Regions from separate parts of the Streptomyces sp. NBC_00080 genome, predicted to be linked through region 2. Evidence: riboswitches for the same ligand, from Rfam matches in the RefSeq annotation. Region 2 holds a riboswitch; each other region holds the start of a gene.
What was found. Region 2 has a riboswitch for thiamine pyrophosphate ahead of OHU34_RS12420 (thiamine ABC transporter substrate binding subunit). Riboswitches for the same ligand answer to the same signal wherever they lie in the genome.

Region 1 (5,061 bases), 4.1 Mb from region 2:
ATCACGCCTCGCGCAGCCGCTTCGCGAACTCCGCCGCCGCGGCACCGGGGTCGTCCGCGTCCGTGATCGCCCGTACGACGACGACCCGGCGGGCGCCCGCCGCCAGTACCTCGTCCAGGTTGCCGAGGTCGATGCCGCCGATGGCGAACCAGGGGCGGTCGGTGCCGAGGGCGGCCGTGTGCCGGACCAGGTCGAGGCCCGGGGCGGGCCGGCCGGGCTTGGTGGGGGTGGGCCAGCACGGGCCGGTGCAGAAGTAGTCGACACCCTCCTGGACGGCGGCGGCCCCGGCCTCCGCCTCCGAGTGCGTGGAGCGGCCGACGAGGACCTCCTCGCCGAGGATCGCGCGGGCCGCGGGGACCGGCAGGTCGCCCTGGCCGAGGTGGAGCACGTCGGCGGCGGCCGCGTGCGCGACGTCCGCGCGGTCGTTGACCGCGAGCAGCTTGCCGTGCCGGGCGCAGGCGTCGGCGAACACCTCGAGGTGCTCCAGCTCCTCGGCCGCCTCGATGCCCTTGTCACGCAGCTGGACGATGTCGACACCGCCCGCGAGCACCGCGTCCAGGAACTCCGGGAGGTCCCCCTGGCGGGTGCGGGCGTCCGTGCAGAGGTACAGCAGGGCGTCGGCCAGGCCGGTGCGGGCGGTGTCGGGCATACGAAGGTCCCCCCAGTGCGATGGCGTACGGGAGCGAGCGCCCCCGTACGCCGCGTGTGTCGGTCCGGATACGCGGGTCAGACGGCGAGCGCCTGGGCGCGGCGCTTCACCTCCGTGCCGCGATTCTCACTCAGGGCCTGCGCGGGGGTGCCGGGCAGGCTCGGGTCGGGGGTGAAGAGCCACTCGATCATCTCTTCGTCCTTGAAGCCGTCGTCCCGCAGCAGGGTCAGGGTCCCGACCAGGCCCTTCACCACCTTGTCCCCGTCGATGAAGGCGGCGGGGACGTGCAGCGCGCGGTTCTCACCACGGCGCACGGCGATGAGCTGGCCGTCCTTGATCAGCTGCCGGACGCGGATCACGTCGACATCGAGCATCTCCGCGATGTCCGGCACGGTGAGCCAGGCGGGGACGAGAGCATCGGTCTTTGCGTCAATCTCGGTCACGGGAACAAGCCTGCCATCTGCCGCTGACAGTCGGAAACCGAGCCGGTCCGACCAGGCGCTCAGGCCGCCGCCGTCGCCGCCTTCAAAGGCCTCGCAGGGTCCGCGAGGAGCCGGGGGTTCATGGGCGTGCCCGCCTGGATCAGCCGCTTGCCCTGGGCGAGGTCGCGCGCCCGGCCCACCGCAAGCAGGGCGACCAGCCGGTCCCCGCGCAGCCAGCACACCGACCAGGCGGGTCCCGACGGGTCGCCGCGCCACAGCACGCGGTCGGCGCCGGCGTGGTGTCCGGCGTACTGGACGAAGCGGCCGAACTGCTCGGACCAGAAGTACGGGACGGGGTCGTAGACGGCCAGGGGTTCGTCGGTGGCGGCACCGACGATGTTCGTCGCGACCGTGCGCGGTCCCTGGAGGGCGTTGTCCCAGTGATGCACGAGGAGCCGCTCGCCGTACCGCCCCGAAGGGAAGGAGGCGCAGTCGCCGACCGCGTACACATCGGGCACGGAGGTCCGCAGATGGACGTCCGCCACGACCTCGCGGTCAGCGCCGAGCGCGACGCCGGAGCCCGCCAGCCATGCGGTGGCGGGGCGGGCGCCGATGCCCACCACGACGGCTCCTGCGGGCAGCCGGGAGCCGTCGTCCAGGACGACCGCACCGGGCTCGACGCGCTCCACGCGCGCGTGGGTGCGCAGCTCGATGCCGCTGTCGGCGTACCAGGCGGCCATCGGGGCGGCGACCTCGGCGGGCAGGGCCCCGGCCAGCGGCCGCCCGGCGGCCTCGACGACGGTGACCGCGCAGCCGGCCTCCCGCGCGGCCGTGGCGAACTCGGCGCCGATCCAGCCGGCGCCGACGACCACGATGTCGTGCTGCCGGGCGAGTACGGGCCGCAGCCGTTCGGCGTCGTCCAGGGTGCGCAGCAGGTGCACGCCGGGCACGCCCTCGGCGCCGGGCAGCCGGATCGGTTCGGCGCCGGTGGCGAGGACGAGGACGTCGTAGGGGACGGGCCCGGCCTCGGTGTCCAGTTCGTGGTCGGCGGGACGAAGGCCGCTGACCTCGCGGCCGAGCACCAGCTCGATGCCGAGGCCCTCGAAGTCCACGTCGAAGGCGGAGCCCTCGGCGTTGCCGAGCAGGACGGCCTTGGACAGCGGGGGCCGGTCGTAGGGCTGGTGGGGCTCCGCGCCGATCAGCGTCACCGTGCCGTCGAAGCCCTGTTCACGCAGGGCCACGGCGGTCTGCACCCCGGCCATGCCCGCGCCGACGACCACCACGCGCCGCCCGGACGGACCGCCTTCTTCCTGCCTCTGCTCGCTCACCTGATCACCTTAGACGGCTGACAAATCGTCAGTCAGCCGTCGTGCGCCGTGACCTGCTCCACAACGCTGGTGCCGCTGCCCTCCTGCGACTCCCACGCCCAGCTCTCCTCGAGCCGCACCCGTCCGTCGCCCAGCTCCACGACCGTCGAGACGCAGTGCCCCGAGGACGTCGTCCCGTCGTGCTTGAGCTGTACGTACCGGAAGTCGAGCCGGTCCCCTTCCCGGGTACCCACCAGATGCCCGCGTACGACATCACCGCCCGCGTACTCCGCCCAGATCTCGCCACCGCGCTCGTGGTACGTGAAGCGGGTGCGGGTGCCGACCTGGCCCGGGGCCTGGTCGGCGACGGGCGCGAGGACGAGGCCGTCCAACGAGCGGGGCATGACGAAAGGCTCCCTTACAGAGGCGCCGGACCACGGGCTAGGGTGGCCAACCTAGAGCACACGCGGGAGTCCGGACGCACCGGGCTGAGAGGGAGGCTGGCGGCCTCCGACCGTCGAACCTGATCCGGGTCATGCCGGCGAAGGGAGGGGCTGGACGCCCATGTCGTCTCCACGTACGTCAGACGTCCTCGTCATCGGGGGCGGGATCATCGGGCTGGTCACGGCCTGGCGGGCCGCGCAGCGCGGCTTCGCCACGGCGGTGGTCGACCCGGCACCGGGCGGCGGGGCCGCCCAGGTGGCGGCCGGGATGCTGGCCGCCGTCACGGAACTGCACCACGGCGAGCAGACCCTGCTCGCCCTCAACCTGGCCTCCGCCCGCCGTTATCCGGAGTTCGCGGCCGAGCTGACGGAGCTGACCGGGCACGACCTCGGCTACCGGCGCTGCGGCACGCTCGCGGTCGCGCTGGACTCCGACGACCGCGCCCATCTGCGCGAACTGCACGCACTCCAGCAGCAGTCGGGGCTGGAGTCGGAGTGGCTGTCCGGACGGGAGTGCCGGCGCCTGGAGCCGCTGCTGGCGCCCGGGGTGCGGGGCGGGCTGCGGGTCGACGGCGACCACCAGATCGACCCGCGGAGGCTGACCGCGGCGCTGGTGGCAGCGTGCGAGCGGGCCGGGGTGGCCTTCCACCGCGTACGGGCCGAGCGACTGTCCGTCGTGGGCGAGCGCGCCACGGGAGTCGTCACGCCGGACGGTACGGCCCTGGAGGCGGGGCAGGTGGTGCTCGCCGGCGGCAGCCTGAGCGGACGGCTCGCGGGGGTGCCGCAGGACGTGCTGCCCCCCGTACGGCCGGTGAAGGGCCAGGTGCTGCGGCTGACCGTGCCGCCGCGGTACGCGCCGTTCCTGAGCCGGACCGTGCGGGCCGTGGTGCGCGGCAGCCAGGTCTATCTGGTCCCCCGGGAGAACGGCGAGCTGGTCGTGGGCGCCACCAGCGAGGAGCTGGGCTGGGACACCACGGTGACGGCGGGGGGCGTGTACGAGTTGCTGCGCGACGCCCATGAACTGGTCCCCGGGATCACCGAGCTGCCGCTCACGGAGACGCGCGCGGGGCTGCGGCCCGGGTCCCCGGACAACGCGCCGCTGCTCGGACCGACGGAGCTGGCGGGGTTGCTGCTGGCCACCGGCCACTACCGCAACGGCGTGCTGCTGACGCCGGTGACGGGTGACGCGATGGCGCACGCCCTGGCCACCGGGGAGCTCCCGGACGAGGCCCGTCCCTTCACGCCCCGGCGCTTCGGCGCCGCCGCACTCTCGGAGCAGCCCGCATGAACGCCCAGGACAACGCCCGGGGGAACGCCCGGGAGAACGCACCCGTGCATGTCTCGGTGAACGGAGAGCGGCGCGAGTTCGCTGCCGGTACGGCCCTCGACAGCGTCGTACGGTCCCTGACCCCGGCGCCCTCCGGGGTGGCCGCCGCGCTCAACGAGACCGTCGTCCCGCGCGCGCAGTGGCCGTCCACGGCGCTGCGCGACGGTGACCGGGTGGAAGTCCTCACCGCGGTCCAGGGGGGCTGAGCCATGGCCGACGATCCCTTCGTCCTCGCAGGCAGGTCCTTCTCGTCCCGTCTGATCATGGGCACGGGGGGTGCGCCCAGCCTGGAGGTGCTGGAGCGGGCGCTGGTGGCGTCCGGGACCGAGCTGACGACGGTCGCGATGCGCCGGGTGGACCCCTCGGTGCACGGTTCCGTGCTGTCGGTGCTGGAGCGCCTCGGTATCCGGGTGCTGCCGAACACGGCGGGCTGTTTCACCGCCGGGGAGGCCGTGCTGACGGCCCGGCTCGCGCGGGAGGCGCTGGGCACCGATCTGATCAAGCTGGAGGTCGTCGCCGACGAGCGCACGCTGCTGCCGGACCCGATCGAGCTGCTGGAGGCCGCGGAGACGCTGGTGGACGACGGGTTCACGGTTCTGCCGTACACGAACGACGATCCGGTGCTGGCCAGGAAGCTGGAGGACGTCGGATGCGCGGCGGTGATGCCGCTGGGCTCGCCGATCGGCTCCGGGCTGGGCATTCGCAATCCGCACAACTTCCGGCTGATCGTCGAGCACGCGCGCGTGCCGGTGATCCTGGACGCGGGGGCGGGCACCGCGTCGGACGTGGCGCTGGCGATGGAGCTGGGGTGCGCCGGGGTGATGCTGGCGTCGGCGGTGACGCGGGCGCGCGACCCCGAGCGGATGGCGTCGGCCATGCGGGCCGGCGTCGAGGCGGGAAGGCTGGCCCGGCT
Region 2 (5,061 bases):
CGTGCGGCATCTGTCGACGGACCAGGGGACCACCCGCAAGACCCTGTGGCGGCTGTTCGACGGCACGCTCGTGGAGTCGGTGCTGATGCGCTACCCGGACCGGGTGACGATGTGCATCAGCTCGCAGGCCGGGTGCGGGATGAACTGCCCGTTCTGCGCGACCGGACAGGCGGGCCTCGACCGCAATCTGTCCACCGCCGAGATCGTGCACCAGATCGTCGACGGGATGCGGGCGCTGCGGGACGGGGATGTCCCGGGGGGTCCCGCGCGGCTGTCCAACATCGTCTTCATGGGGATGGGCGAGCCTCTCGCCAACTACAAGCGGGTCGTCGGCGCCATCCGCGCGCTCACCGACCCGGCTCCGGACGGGCTCGGGATCTCGCAGCGGGGCATCACCGTGTCGACGGTCGGGCTGGTGCCGGCCATCCACCGGTTCTCCGACGAGGGCTTCAAGTGCCGGCTCGCGATCTCCCTGCACGCGCCGGACGACGAGCTGCGCGACACCCTCGTCCCCGTGAACACACGGTGGAAGGTGCGCGAGGTGCTGGACGCCGGATTCGAGTACACCGAGCGGTCCGGGCGCCGGCTGTCCATCGAGTACGCGCTGATCCGCGACATCAACGACCAGGCCTGGCGTGGTGACCGGCTGGGAAGGCTGCTGCGCGGCAAGCCCGTGCACGTCAACCTCATCCCGCTCAACCCGACTCCGGGCTCGAAGTGGACGGCGTCCCGGCCCGAGGACGAGAAGGCGTTCGTCGAGGCGATCGCCGCGCACGGAGTGCCGGTCACGGTGCGGGACACCCGTGGCCAGGAGATCGACGGGGCGTGCGGTCAGCTCGCGGCCACCGAGCGGTAGTCTGACCCCGGTATCAGGTACGACGTATCGGGTATCAGTACGTTCGTATCAGTACATCTTCATATTCCGACAGGGGAGCGCCACAGCGCTGAGAGTGCGGGAGAGTCCGCAGACCCTCTGAACCTTGCCCAGGTCATTCTGGGTAGGAAGTTCGGTCATCACTCAAGCTGTTGCGCCCTGCCCGGGCGCCTGTGGAACCTTCCGCGGGTGCCCGGGCAGGGCCGCGTCTCTTCCTGGTCAACCCCAGGAGGAAATCCAGTGCACACCAGGACGTTCGTGGCCGCGGCCGTCGGCCTCGGCCTCGGCCTCGGCCTCGTCACGCTGTCCGCCTGCGGATCGTCGGACGACGACGGTTCGGCGGCGCAGTCCAAGACCGTCACCCTCGTCAGCCACGACTCGTGGGCCGTCTCCAAGAACGTGCTCGCGGACTTCGAGAAGAGTTCCGGCTACCAGGTGAAGGTCCTCAAGGACGGCGACGCAGGTCAGGCCGTCAACAAGGCCATCCTCACCAAGGACAACCCGCAGGGCGACGTCTTCTTCGGCGTCGACAACACACTCCTGTCGCGCGCCCTCGACAACGGGCTGTTCCAGTCGTACGAGGCGAAGGGCGCGGACCAGGTCCTGCCCGCGTACCGGGCCGATCAGAAGAAGCACCGGGTCACGCCCGTCGACACCGGTGACATCTGCGTCAACTACGACAAGGCGTACTTCAGCGCGCACAAGCTGACCCCGCCCGCCTCCTTCGACGACCTCCTGAAGCCCGCGTACAAGAACCTGCTGGTCACCGAGAACGCCGCCACCTCCTCGCCGGGCCTCGGCTTCCTGCTGGGCACGGCCGCCGAGTACGGCGACGAAGGCTGGGCGGACTACTGGAAGAAGCTGAAGGCCAACGGCGTGAAGGTGGTCGACGGCTGGGAGCAGGCCTACAACGAGGAGTTCTCCGGCTCCGCGGGCGGAAAGAAGGCGGGGGCCGACCGGCCGCTCGTCGTCTCGTACGCCTCCTCGCCGCCCGCCGAGGTGATCTACGGCGATCCCAAGCCGACCACCGCCCCGACCGGCGTCTCCACCGGCACCTGCTTTCGCCAGGTCGAGTACGCGGGTCTGCTGAGCAACGCGGCCAACCCCGAGGGCGGCAAGGCGCTCCTGGACTTCCTGCTCACCAAGGAGTTCCAGCAGGACATGCCGCTCAACATGTTCGTCTACCCGGTGCGGGAGGGGGCCGCGGTCCCGGCGGAGTTCACGAAGTACGGCCCGCAGGCCAAGGACCCCGAGACGCTGGACCCGGCGAAGATCGCCGACAACCGTGACGACTGGGTCAAGTCATGGACCTCGCTCGTACTGAAGTGACCGGGCGCGCGGCCCGCACGGGGAACGCGGCGCGGCTCGGACTCATGGCCGTGCCCGTCGCGTTCTTCGCGGTCTTCTTCGCCTACCCGGTCGCCGCGATCGTCGCCCGGGGGCTCGGCTCCGACGGGGGCTGGCGCTTCGGGCGGCTGTGGGACGTGCTCGCGCAGTCCGACATCCGGCACGTCCTGTGGTTCACCACCTGGCAGGCGCTGGCCTCCACCGCGCTGACGTTCCTGGTCGCGCTGCCCGCCGCGTATGTCTTCGCCCGCCTGGCGTTCCCGGGCAAGCAGGTGCTGCGCGCCGTAGTCACCGTCCCGTTCGTGCTGCCGACGGTCGTCGTCGGCACGGCGTTCCTGGCGCTCGTCGGGCGCGGTGGGCTGCTCGACGACCTGTGGGGCGTACGGCTGGACACCACGGTGTGGGCGATCCTGCTGGCGCACGTCTTCTTCAACTACGCGGTCGTCGTACGGACGGTGGGCGGGCTGTGGTCGCAGCTCGACCCGCGGCAGGAGGAGGCGGCGCGGATGCTCGGTGCGTCCCGCCTGACGGCGTGGCGCACGGTCACCCTGCCCGCCCTGGGGCCCGCCGTCGCGGCCGCCGCGCTGATGGTCTTCCTCTTCACCTTCACCTCCTTCGGCGTCGTGCAGATCCTCGGCGGCCCCACGTTCTCCACCCTCGAGGTGGAGATCTACCGGCAGACCTCCGAGATCTTCGACCTGTCCACGGCCGCCGTCCTGACGATCGTCCAGTTCCTGGCCGTCGGCGCGATCCTCGCGGTGCACGCCCGGACCGTACGCAGGCGCGAGAGCGCGCTGCGGCTGGTGGACGCGTCGGTGACGGCGCGGAGCCCGCGCGGCGCCGGGCAGTGGGCGCTGCTCGCCGGAGTGCTCGGCACGATCGCCGTGCTGCTGGTGCTGCCGCTGGCGGTGCTGGCGCAGCGCTCGCTCGACGCGCCCGACTTCGCCTACTACCGGGCGTTGACCAGCGACGACGGCAACGTCTTCCTGGTCCCGCCGATCGACGCGATCGGCAACTCGCTGCAGTACGCCGTCACCGCGACCGCGATCGCGGTGGCCATCGGCGGGCTCGCCGCGGCCGCGCTCACCCGACGGGACGCCGGACGGCTGGTCCGCGGCTTCGACGCGCTGCTGATGCTGCCGCTGGGCGTCTCCGCGGTGACCGTCGGCTTCGGGTTCCTGATCGCGCTCGACGAGCCTCCGCTGGACCTGCGCGGTACGTGGATCCTGGTGCCGCTCGCGCAGGCGCTGGTCGGCATCCCGTTCGTCGTACGGACCATGCTGCCGGTGCTGCGGGCCGTGGACCAGCGGTTGCGGGAGGCGGCGGCCGTGCTCGGGGCGTCGCCGTGGCGCGTGTGGCGGGAGGTCGACCTGCCGATGGTGTGGCGGGCGCTGCTCGTCGCGGCCGGGTTCGCCTTCGCGGTGTCGCTGGGGGAGTTCGGGGCGACGGTGTTCATCGCGCGGCCCGACAACCCGACGCTGCCGGTCGCCGTGGCGCGGCTGCTCGGGCGGGCCGGCGAGCTGAACTACGGCCAGGCGATGGCCCTTTCGACGATTCTGATGGTGGTGTGCGTGGTGGCGCTGCTGGTGCTGGAGCGACTGCGGACCGACCGGACGGGGGAGTTGTAGATGCTGCTGGAACTGGAGCGCGCCACCGTGCGGTTCGGTGGACGGCCCGTGCTCGACGCCGTCGATCTCGCGGTGGCCGAGCACGAGGTGGTGTGTGTGCTGGGACCGAGCGGCAGCGGCAAGTCGACGTTGCTGCGGGCGGTGGCCGGGCTCCAACCGCTGGACGCCGGACGGGTGCTGCTCGACGGACGCGACCAGGCGGGGGTGCCCGCGCACAGGCGGGAGCTCGGCCTGATGTTCCAGGACCATCAGCTGTTTCCGCAGCGGGACGTGGGCGGCAACGTCGCCTTCGGGCTGAGGATGCACGGCATGCCCAGGATCCGGCAGGCCGAGCGGGTGGCGGAGCTGCTCGAACTGGTCGGGCTTCCGGGCGCGGCGGGCCGTGCGGTGGCCGCGCTCTCCGGTGGGGAACAGCAGCGGGTGGCGCTGGCCCGGGCCCTGGCGCCGCGCCCCCGGTTGCTGATGCTCGACGAGCCGCTCGGCCAGCTCGACCGGTCGCTGCGGGAGCGCCTGGTCGTCGAACTCCGCGAGCTGTTCGGCCGGTTGGGGACGACCGTGCTGGCGGTCACCCACGACCAGGGCGAGGCGTTCGCGCTCGCCGACCGGGTGGTGGTGATGCGGGACGGGCGGATCGCCCAGTCCGGTACGCCTCTCGAGGTGTGGCAGCGGCCGGCGGACGCGTTCGTGGCGCGTTTCCTCGGCTTCGACAACGTGGTGGAGGCGACCGTCACGGAGGAGGCCGCGGTCACGCCGTGGGGCAAGGTGCCGGTGCCTCCCGGGTCGGCGCAGGGGGCGCGCGCGCTGCTCGTCCGGCCCGCCGGTGTGCGCCTGGTGGGCGCGGACGAGGGACTGCGCTGCACGGTCACCGCCCGCACCTTCCGCGGCACCCATGTCGCCGTGCACCTTCAGCCGGAGGGCGCGCCGAGGCTGGAGGCGGCGTGCACGCTGCGGGACGCGCCGGAGGTCGGGGGCGTGGTGGGAGTGTCCTTCGACGCGACCGAGACCGTCGTACTGGACTGACCGGCCCACCCCGCGGGTGTGTGACATGCGGGTGGCCCGCCCCCGGAGACAGGGGCGGGCCACCCGGGTGTGTCCGGCGGGCCGGCCGGTCGTGCGGGTCAGCGGTTGCCGGATCCGCGGCGCCGCATACCGAAGAACACCGCGCCACCGCCGACGGCGACCAGGACCGCCGCGATGCCGACGATCAGACCG
Region 3 (5,061 bases), 2.0 Mb from region 2:
CACCCCCACTGCAACGCCCACCGAACACGACCACCCCCGAGCATCCGCACCCCGCGGCCACCCTGATCGGCTCCGTCCAGCGCGCCATGCGGCTGCTGGAATCCGTCGCCGAGCACGCGTACGGGGCTCCGGCCAAACAGCTCGCCCGCGAGACCGGACTCGCGTTGCCCACGGCCTACCACCTGTTGCGCACTCTCGTGCACGAGGGCTACCTGCGTCGGGACAGAGGGTTGTTCTTCCTCGGTGATGCGGCTGAGCGGCTCGGCAGGAGCGGAGCCGCGCAGAAACGTCGCAGCACGGTCGCCGACACCCTCGCCCAATGGCGCGATTCGATCGGTGTCCCCGTGTACTACGCCAGGTACCGCGACGGCGAGATCGAGATCATGTGCGTTTCGGACACCCCGGGCAATCCGGCGGTCGAGGAGTGGGCCGACTTCGGCGAGACCGCACACGCGCACGCCATCGGCCAGTGTCTGCTCTCCCAGTTGGACGAGGACGCCCGCCGCGACCACCTGGCCCGCTACCCCGCCGAGTCGATCACTCCGTACACCGTGCATGACAACCGCACCCTGCTGCGGCGCCTGGAGCGTATGCGGCGTATGGAACCGGTCGTCGAACGGCAGGAGTACGCGTTGGGCACGGTGTGCGCCGCCGTCCCGATCACCGTGGGCACCACGGCGTCCACGATGGCGATCTCTCTGCCCGCCCATCACGCCGACCGGTTGCTGCCGGCCGCCCGGCAACTTCAGAGCGAGATCGGACGGCTGCTGGGGTCGCTGGCGATCTCTATCAGTATCTGAAAACTCACTCCTTGTGATCTGTTGTGTACTTTCAGCAAGATGCGTGCAGTGTCAGAAGGTCCATTCCCGGCCAGTCGGCGGCAAATGACGAGGTAAGGCGATGCGCGAGTCCGTACAGGCAGTACAGGCAGAGGTCATGATGAGCTTCCTCGTCTCCGAGGAGCTCTCGTTCCGCATTCCGGTGGAGCTGGGTTACGAGTCGTGCGACCCCTATGCCGTGCGACTCACCTTCCATCTGCCCGGTGATGCCCCGGTGACCTGGGCTTTCGGGCGCGAGCTGCTCATCGACGGGGTGGGCAGGCCGTGCGGCGAAGGAGACGTCCGTGTCTCGCCGGTGGATCCCGATGTGCTGGGGGAGGTCCTGATCCGGCTTCAGGTCGGCGGTGACCAGGCGCTGTTCCGCTCCTCGGCGGCTCCGCTCGTGGCTTTCCTCGACCGTACCGACAAGCTGGTTCCGTTGGGCCAGGAGGGTGCTCTCGCCGATTTCGACGCCCATCTGGACGAGGCGTTGGACCGGATCCTGGCGGAGGAGCAGAGCGCCGGCTGACGTCATGGTGATGCGCGTGGTGGAGAAGCGAGTGTGGCGAAGGCTTCGCTGCGGTTGGTTTTGTGCAGGAACGCTTCTTCATGGGGTGTCGCAGGCGCCGAACTGCCTTGTCGAGCGGAGTGAGGCGTGCGCCCGAGTCCGCCGGTGTGGTCGGCACTCGGGCGCCCTCCCGCCTCAGCGCTTGCGTCGCCTGCCCCGGCCGCCCCGGGTCTGGGCGCTGCCCGCCGCCATCGCACCCGCCGGAGCCGCAGGACTGGCTTCCGGAGCCGTCACGGGTGCCTTTCCCGGGCCTGCCCGGTCGGCGGAGACCACCAGGGCCGCCAGGACCGTTGTGACGGGCACGGAGGCGACCAGGCCGATCGAGCCCACCAGGGTGCGCACGATCTCCTCGGCGACCAGTTCGCTGTTGGCGACGCTGCCCACGCTGCTCTGCGCGATCGAGAAGAGCAGCAACAGCGGCAGCGCGGCACCGGCGTAGGCGAGGACGAGCGTGTTGACCACGGACGCGATGTGGTCGCGGCCGATACGGATGCCGGCCCGGTACAGGCCGCGCCAGCCCATCGCGGGGTTGGCCTCGTGCAGTTCCCAGACCGCCGAGGTCTGAGTGACCGTCACGTCGTCGAGGACGCCGAGCGAGCCGATGATGATGCCGGCCAGCAGCAGGCCGCTCATGTCGATCGACGGGTACAGGCCGTGGATCAGGCCGGTGTTGTCGTCCGTGTTGCCGGTCAGCGCGGCCCAGTCGATGAACAGCGAGCCGAGGATGCCGATCAGCAGCAGTGAGATCAGCGTGCCGAGCACAGCGACGGAGGTGCGCGCCGAGAGCCCGTGACAGAGATACAGCGCGATCAGCATGATGGCGCTCGAACCCACCACCGCCACGACCAGCGGGTTCGACCCCTGGAGGATCGCGGGCAGCACGAAGAAGTTCAGCACCATGAAGCTGATGGCCAGCGCGACCAGCGCCATGACGCCCCGCAGCCGCCCGACGACCACGACGGCGACCGCGAAGATGATCGCCAGGACCGCCATGGGGATGCGGCGGTTCACATCGGTGACCGAGTACTGAAGGTCCTTCGGCGCGGAGGGCTCGTAGGCGACCACGACCTTCTCGCCTTGCTCCAACTGCCGCGACTGGTCCGGCTGGACGATCTCGGTGAAGGTACGGCCCTTGTCGTCGCCGGTGTCCACCCGGATCGTGGCCCGCTTGCAGGTGCCGGCCGCCTGCTGCTGGGCGGAGGAGCCCTCGGCCGTGGAGGTGTCGCCGGTAGGGGTGTCGCCCGAGGCGTTCACGGACGCGCAGCTCAAGCTCACGACCTTGGTGACCGTGGCCTGCTGGGTCTGCCGGTCGAAGCCGACTCCGGTGCGCTCGTGCGCCGGGGCTCCGCCGGGCCACAACACCACGAGCCCCACCAGTACCGCGGCTCCGAACGGGACGAGGATGGCCGCGATGACCTTGCGCAGGTGCTGGGAGACGGGGGCGGCCGGGCCATGACTGTGGCTGTGCGAATGCCCGTGCCCGCCGTCGGAACCGGAGCCGTGCCCGTCGCCCGGGCCGTGCCCGCCACCCTGGCCATCGCCGGGACCGCTACCGTGCCCGCCGCCATGACCGCCGTCGTGACTCCGTCCATGACCGTGTTCGCGGTCGAAGCCATATCCGTCACCAGAACCGGAGCCGGGATCGGAACCGGAGCCGGGACCACGTTCAGGACGAAGGCCCTGACCAGGACGAGGGCCGGAACCATGGTCGGGGCCGTACTCCTGCCCGGGCACGGACCGATCCCGGTACCCGTCGTTCCCGCGGTCGTCCCCGTACCCGCGACCGTCCCCGTATCCCTGGTCGTTCTCGGGTCCTTGCCCGTTCCGGTATTCCTGCCCGCTCCGGTATCCCCGGCCGGTCCCGGGCCCTGGACCGCTTCCATAGCCCCGGCCACTCTCCGACCCCGACCCTGACTGCGCTCCTGGCCCCGGCTGCGGCCCCGGCCTTGCCCCGCGGCCCTCGACCGGGCCGGGCCCTTGGCCGTCGGGGGTTCCAGCGCGTCTCAGCCCGCCGAGCCCGCCTGCGTATCCCGGCCCGTGGTCGGGACTGCGCGGGTGATCGTGACCGTTGCTGAAGTCGCGATCGCCTCTGGGGCCGCTGCCAGGACCGCTTCCAGAGCCATTGCCGGAGCCATTGCCGGGGCCGCTGGCGGCGCCCGGTCGGTGGGGCGGCTCGGGCGGCGGATACGGGGGCTGGTGTGTCGTGGTCACCGACCGATCATCGCAAGAACGACACGGGCCCTCTGTTCACCGCGCCAGAATTGACGCTAGCGTGGAGGCAACCTTTGCACACGCGGGAGCTCGGAGCACCGGGCTGAGAGGGCGCTGACCTCCGTCTTCGCGATGTTTCACGTGGAACGTCTCTCGAATCGAGTGATGTTTCACATGAAACATCGGCAGACGGTAGCCGCTGCGTCGACCGCCGAACCTGTTACCGGGTAATGCCGGCGTAGGGAGTAGGTCTCATGACCAACAAGGACGCACGCACGCCTGCCTTCACGCAGAACGCGACCAGCGAGAGCACGGTCGACGTGAATGTCGCGGAGGCCGGGAAGTCCATCGGCTGGCACAAGGGGTACGTCGAGGGCACTCGCTCCGATCTACAGGTGCCGGTTCGTCAGGTGCATCTCACCAACGGGCAGTCGGTCAGCCTGTACGACACCTCCGGCCCGTACACCGATCCACTCGTCGAGACCGACGTCCGCAGGGGCCTGTCGCCGTTGCGCGAGAACTGGATCATCGCCCGGGGCGACACCGCGGAGTACGCGGGCCGGCCGGTCCGCCCCGAGGACGACGGTCTCAAGCACACCTCACCGCGCGGCGGTCTGCGCAACCTCGACGCGGTCTTCCCGGGTCGGCCGCGCCTGCCGCGCCGTGGGCGGAACGGCGAGGCGGTCACCCAGCTCGCGTATGCGCGCCGGGGGGAGATCACGCCCGAGATGGAGTTCGTGGCCATCCGGGAGAACGTCTCCCCCGAGGTGGTTCGCGAGGAGATCGCGGCGGGCCGCGCCGTGCTGCCGGCCAACGTCAATCACCCGGAGATCGAGCCGATGATCATCGGCAAGCGGTTCCTGGTGAAGGTCAACGCCAACATCGGCAACTCGGCGGTGACGTCCTCGATCGAGGAGGAGGTCGAGAAGATGACCTGGGCGACCCGTTGGGGCGCCGACACGGTCATGGACCTGTCGACTGGCCGCAACATCCACACCACCCGCGAGTGGGTGCTGCGCAACTCCCCCGTCCCCATCGGCACGGTGCCGCTGTACCAGGCGCTGGAGAAGGTCGACGGCCGCGCCGAGGAACTGACCTGGGAGATCTACAAGGACACCGTCATCGAGCAGGCGGAGCAGGGCGTGGACTACATGACGGTCCACGCCGGCGTCCGCCTTTCGTACGTCCCGCTCACCGCCAACCGCAAGACCGGCATCGTGTCCCGTGGCGGCTCGATCATGGCGGCCTGGTGCCTCGCGCACCACAAGGAGTCGTTCCTCTACGAGAACTTCGAGGAACTCTGCGAGATCCTCGCCGCCTACGACGTCACGTACTCGCTGGGCGACGGCCTGCGGCCGGGTTCCATCGCGGACGCCAACGACGCGGCGCAGTTCGCGGAGTTGAGGACACTCGGGGAACTCAACCGGATCGCGAAGCGTTTCCATGTTCAGACGATGATCGAAG

Region 1: another riboswitch for thiamine pyrophosphate. It lies ahead of thiO (glycine oxidase ThiO); the one in region 2 lies ahead of OHU34_RS12420 (thiamine ABC transporter substrate binding subunit).
Region 3: another riboswitch for thiamine pyrophosphate. It lies ahead of thiC (phosphomethylpyrimidine synthase ThiC); the one in region 2 lies ahead of OHU34_RS12420 (thiamine ABC transporter substrate binding subunit).

What each region holds. Positions count from the first base shown of each region.
Region 1 covers NZ_CP108235.1:6,950,295-6,955,355, reverse strand. The annotation lists gene thiE (thiamine phosphate synthase) at 2-649, opposite strand; gene OHU34_RS30930 (Rv2175c family DNA-binding protein) at 727-1,092, opposite strand; gene OHU34_RS30925 (FAD-dependent oxidoreductase) at 1,152-2,399, opposite strand; gene OHU34_RS30920 (hypothetical protein) at 2,432-2,782, opposite strand; TPP riboswitch at 2,835-2,945, shown strand; gene thiO (glycine oxidase ThiO) at 2,943-4,109, shown strand; gene thiS (sulfur carrier protein ThiS) at 4,154-4,354, shown strand; gene OHU34_RS30905 (thiazole synthase) at 4,358-5,061, shown strand, end outside.
Region 2 covers NZ_CP108235.1:2,855,026-2,860,086, reverse strand. The annotation lists gene rlmN (23S rRNA (adenine(2503)-C(2))-methyltransferase RlmN) at 1-856, shown strand, start outside; TPP riboswitch at 918-1,023, shown strand; gene OHU34_RS12420 (thiamine ABC transporter substrate binding subunit) at 1,115-2,203, shown strand; gene OHU34_RS12415 (ABC transporter permease) at 2,179-3,849, shown strand; gene OHU34_RS12410 (ABC transporter ATP-binding protein) at 3,850-4,869, shown strand; gene OHU34_RS12405 (LAETG motif-containing sortase-dependent surface protein) at 4,968-5,061, opposite strand, start outside.
Region 3 covers NZ_CP108235.1:4,835,197-4,840,257, forward strand. The annotation lists gene OHU34_RS21660 (IclR family transcriptional regulator) at 1-800, shown strand, start outside; gene OHU34_RS21665 (SsgA family sporulation/cell division regulator) at 901-1,347, shown strand; gene OHU34_RS21670 (YibE/F family protein) at 1,522-3,120, opposite strand; TPP riboswitch at 3,670-3,859, shown strand; gene thiC (phosphomethylpyrimidine synthase ThiC) at 3,852-5,061, shown strand, end outside.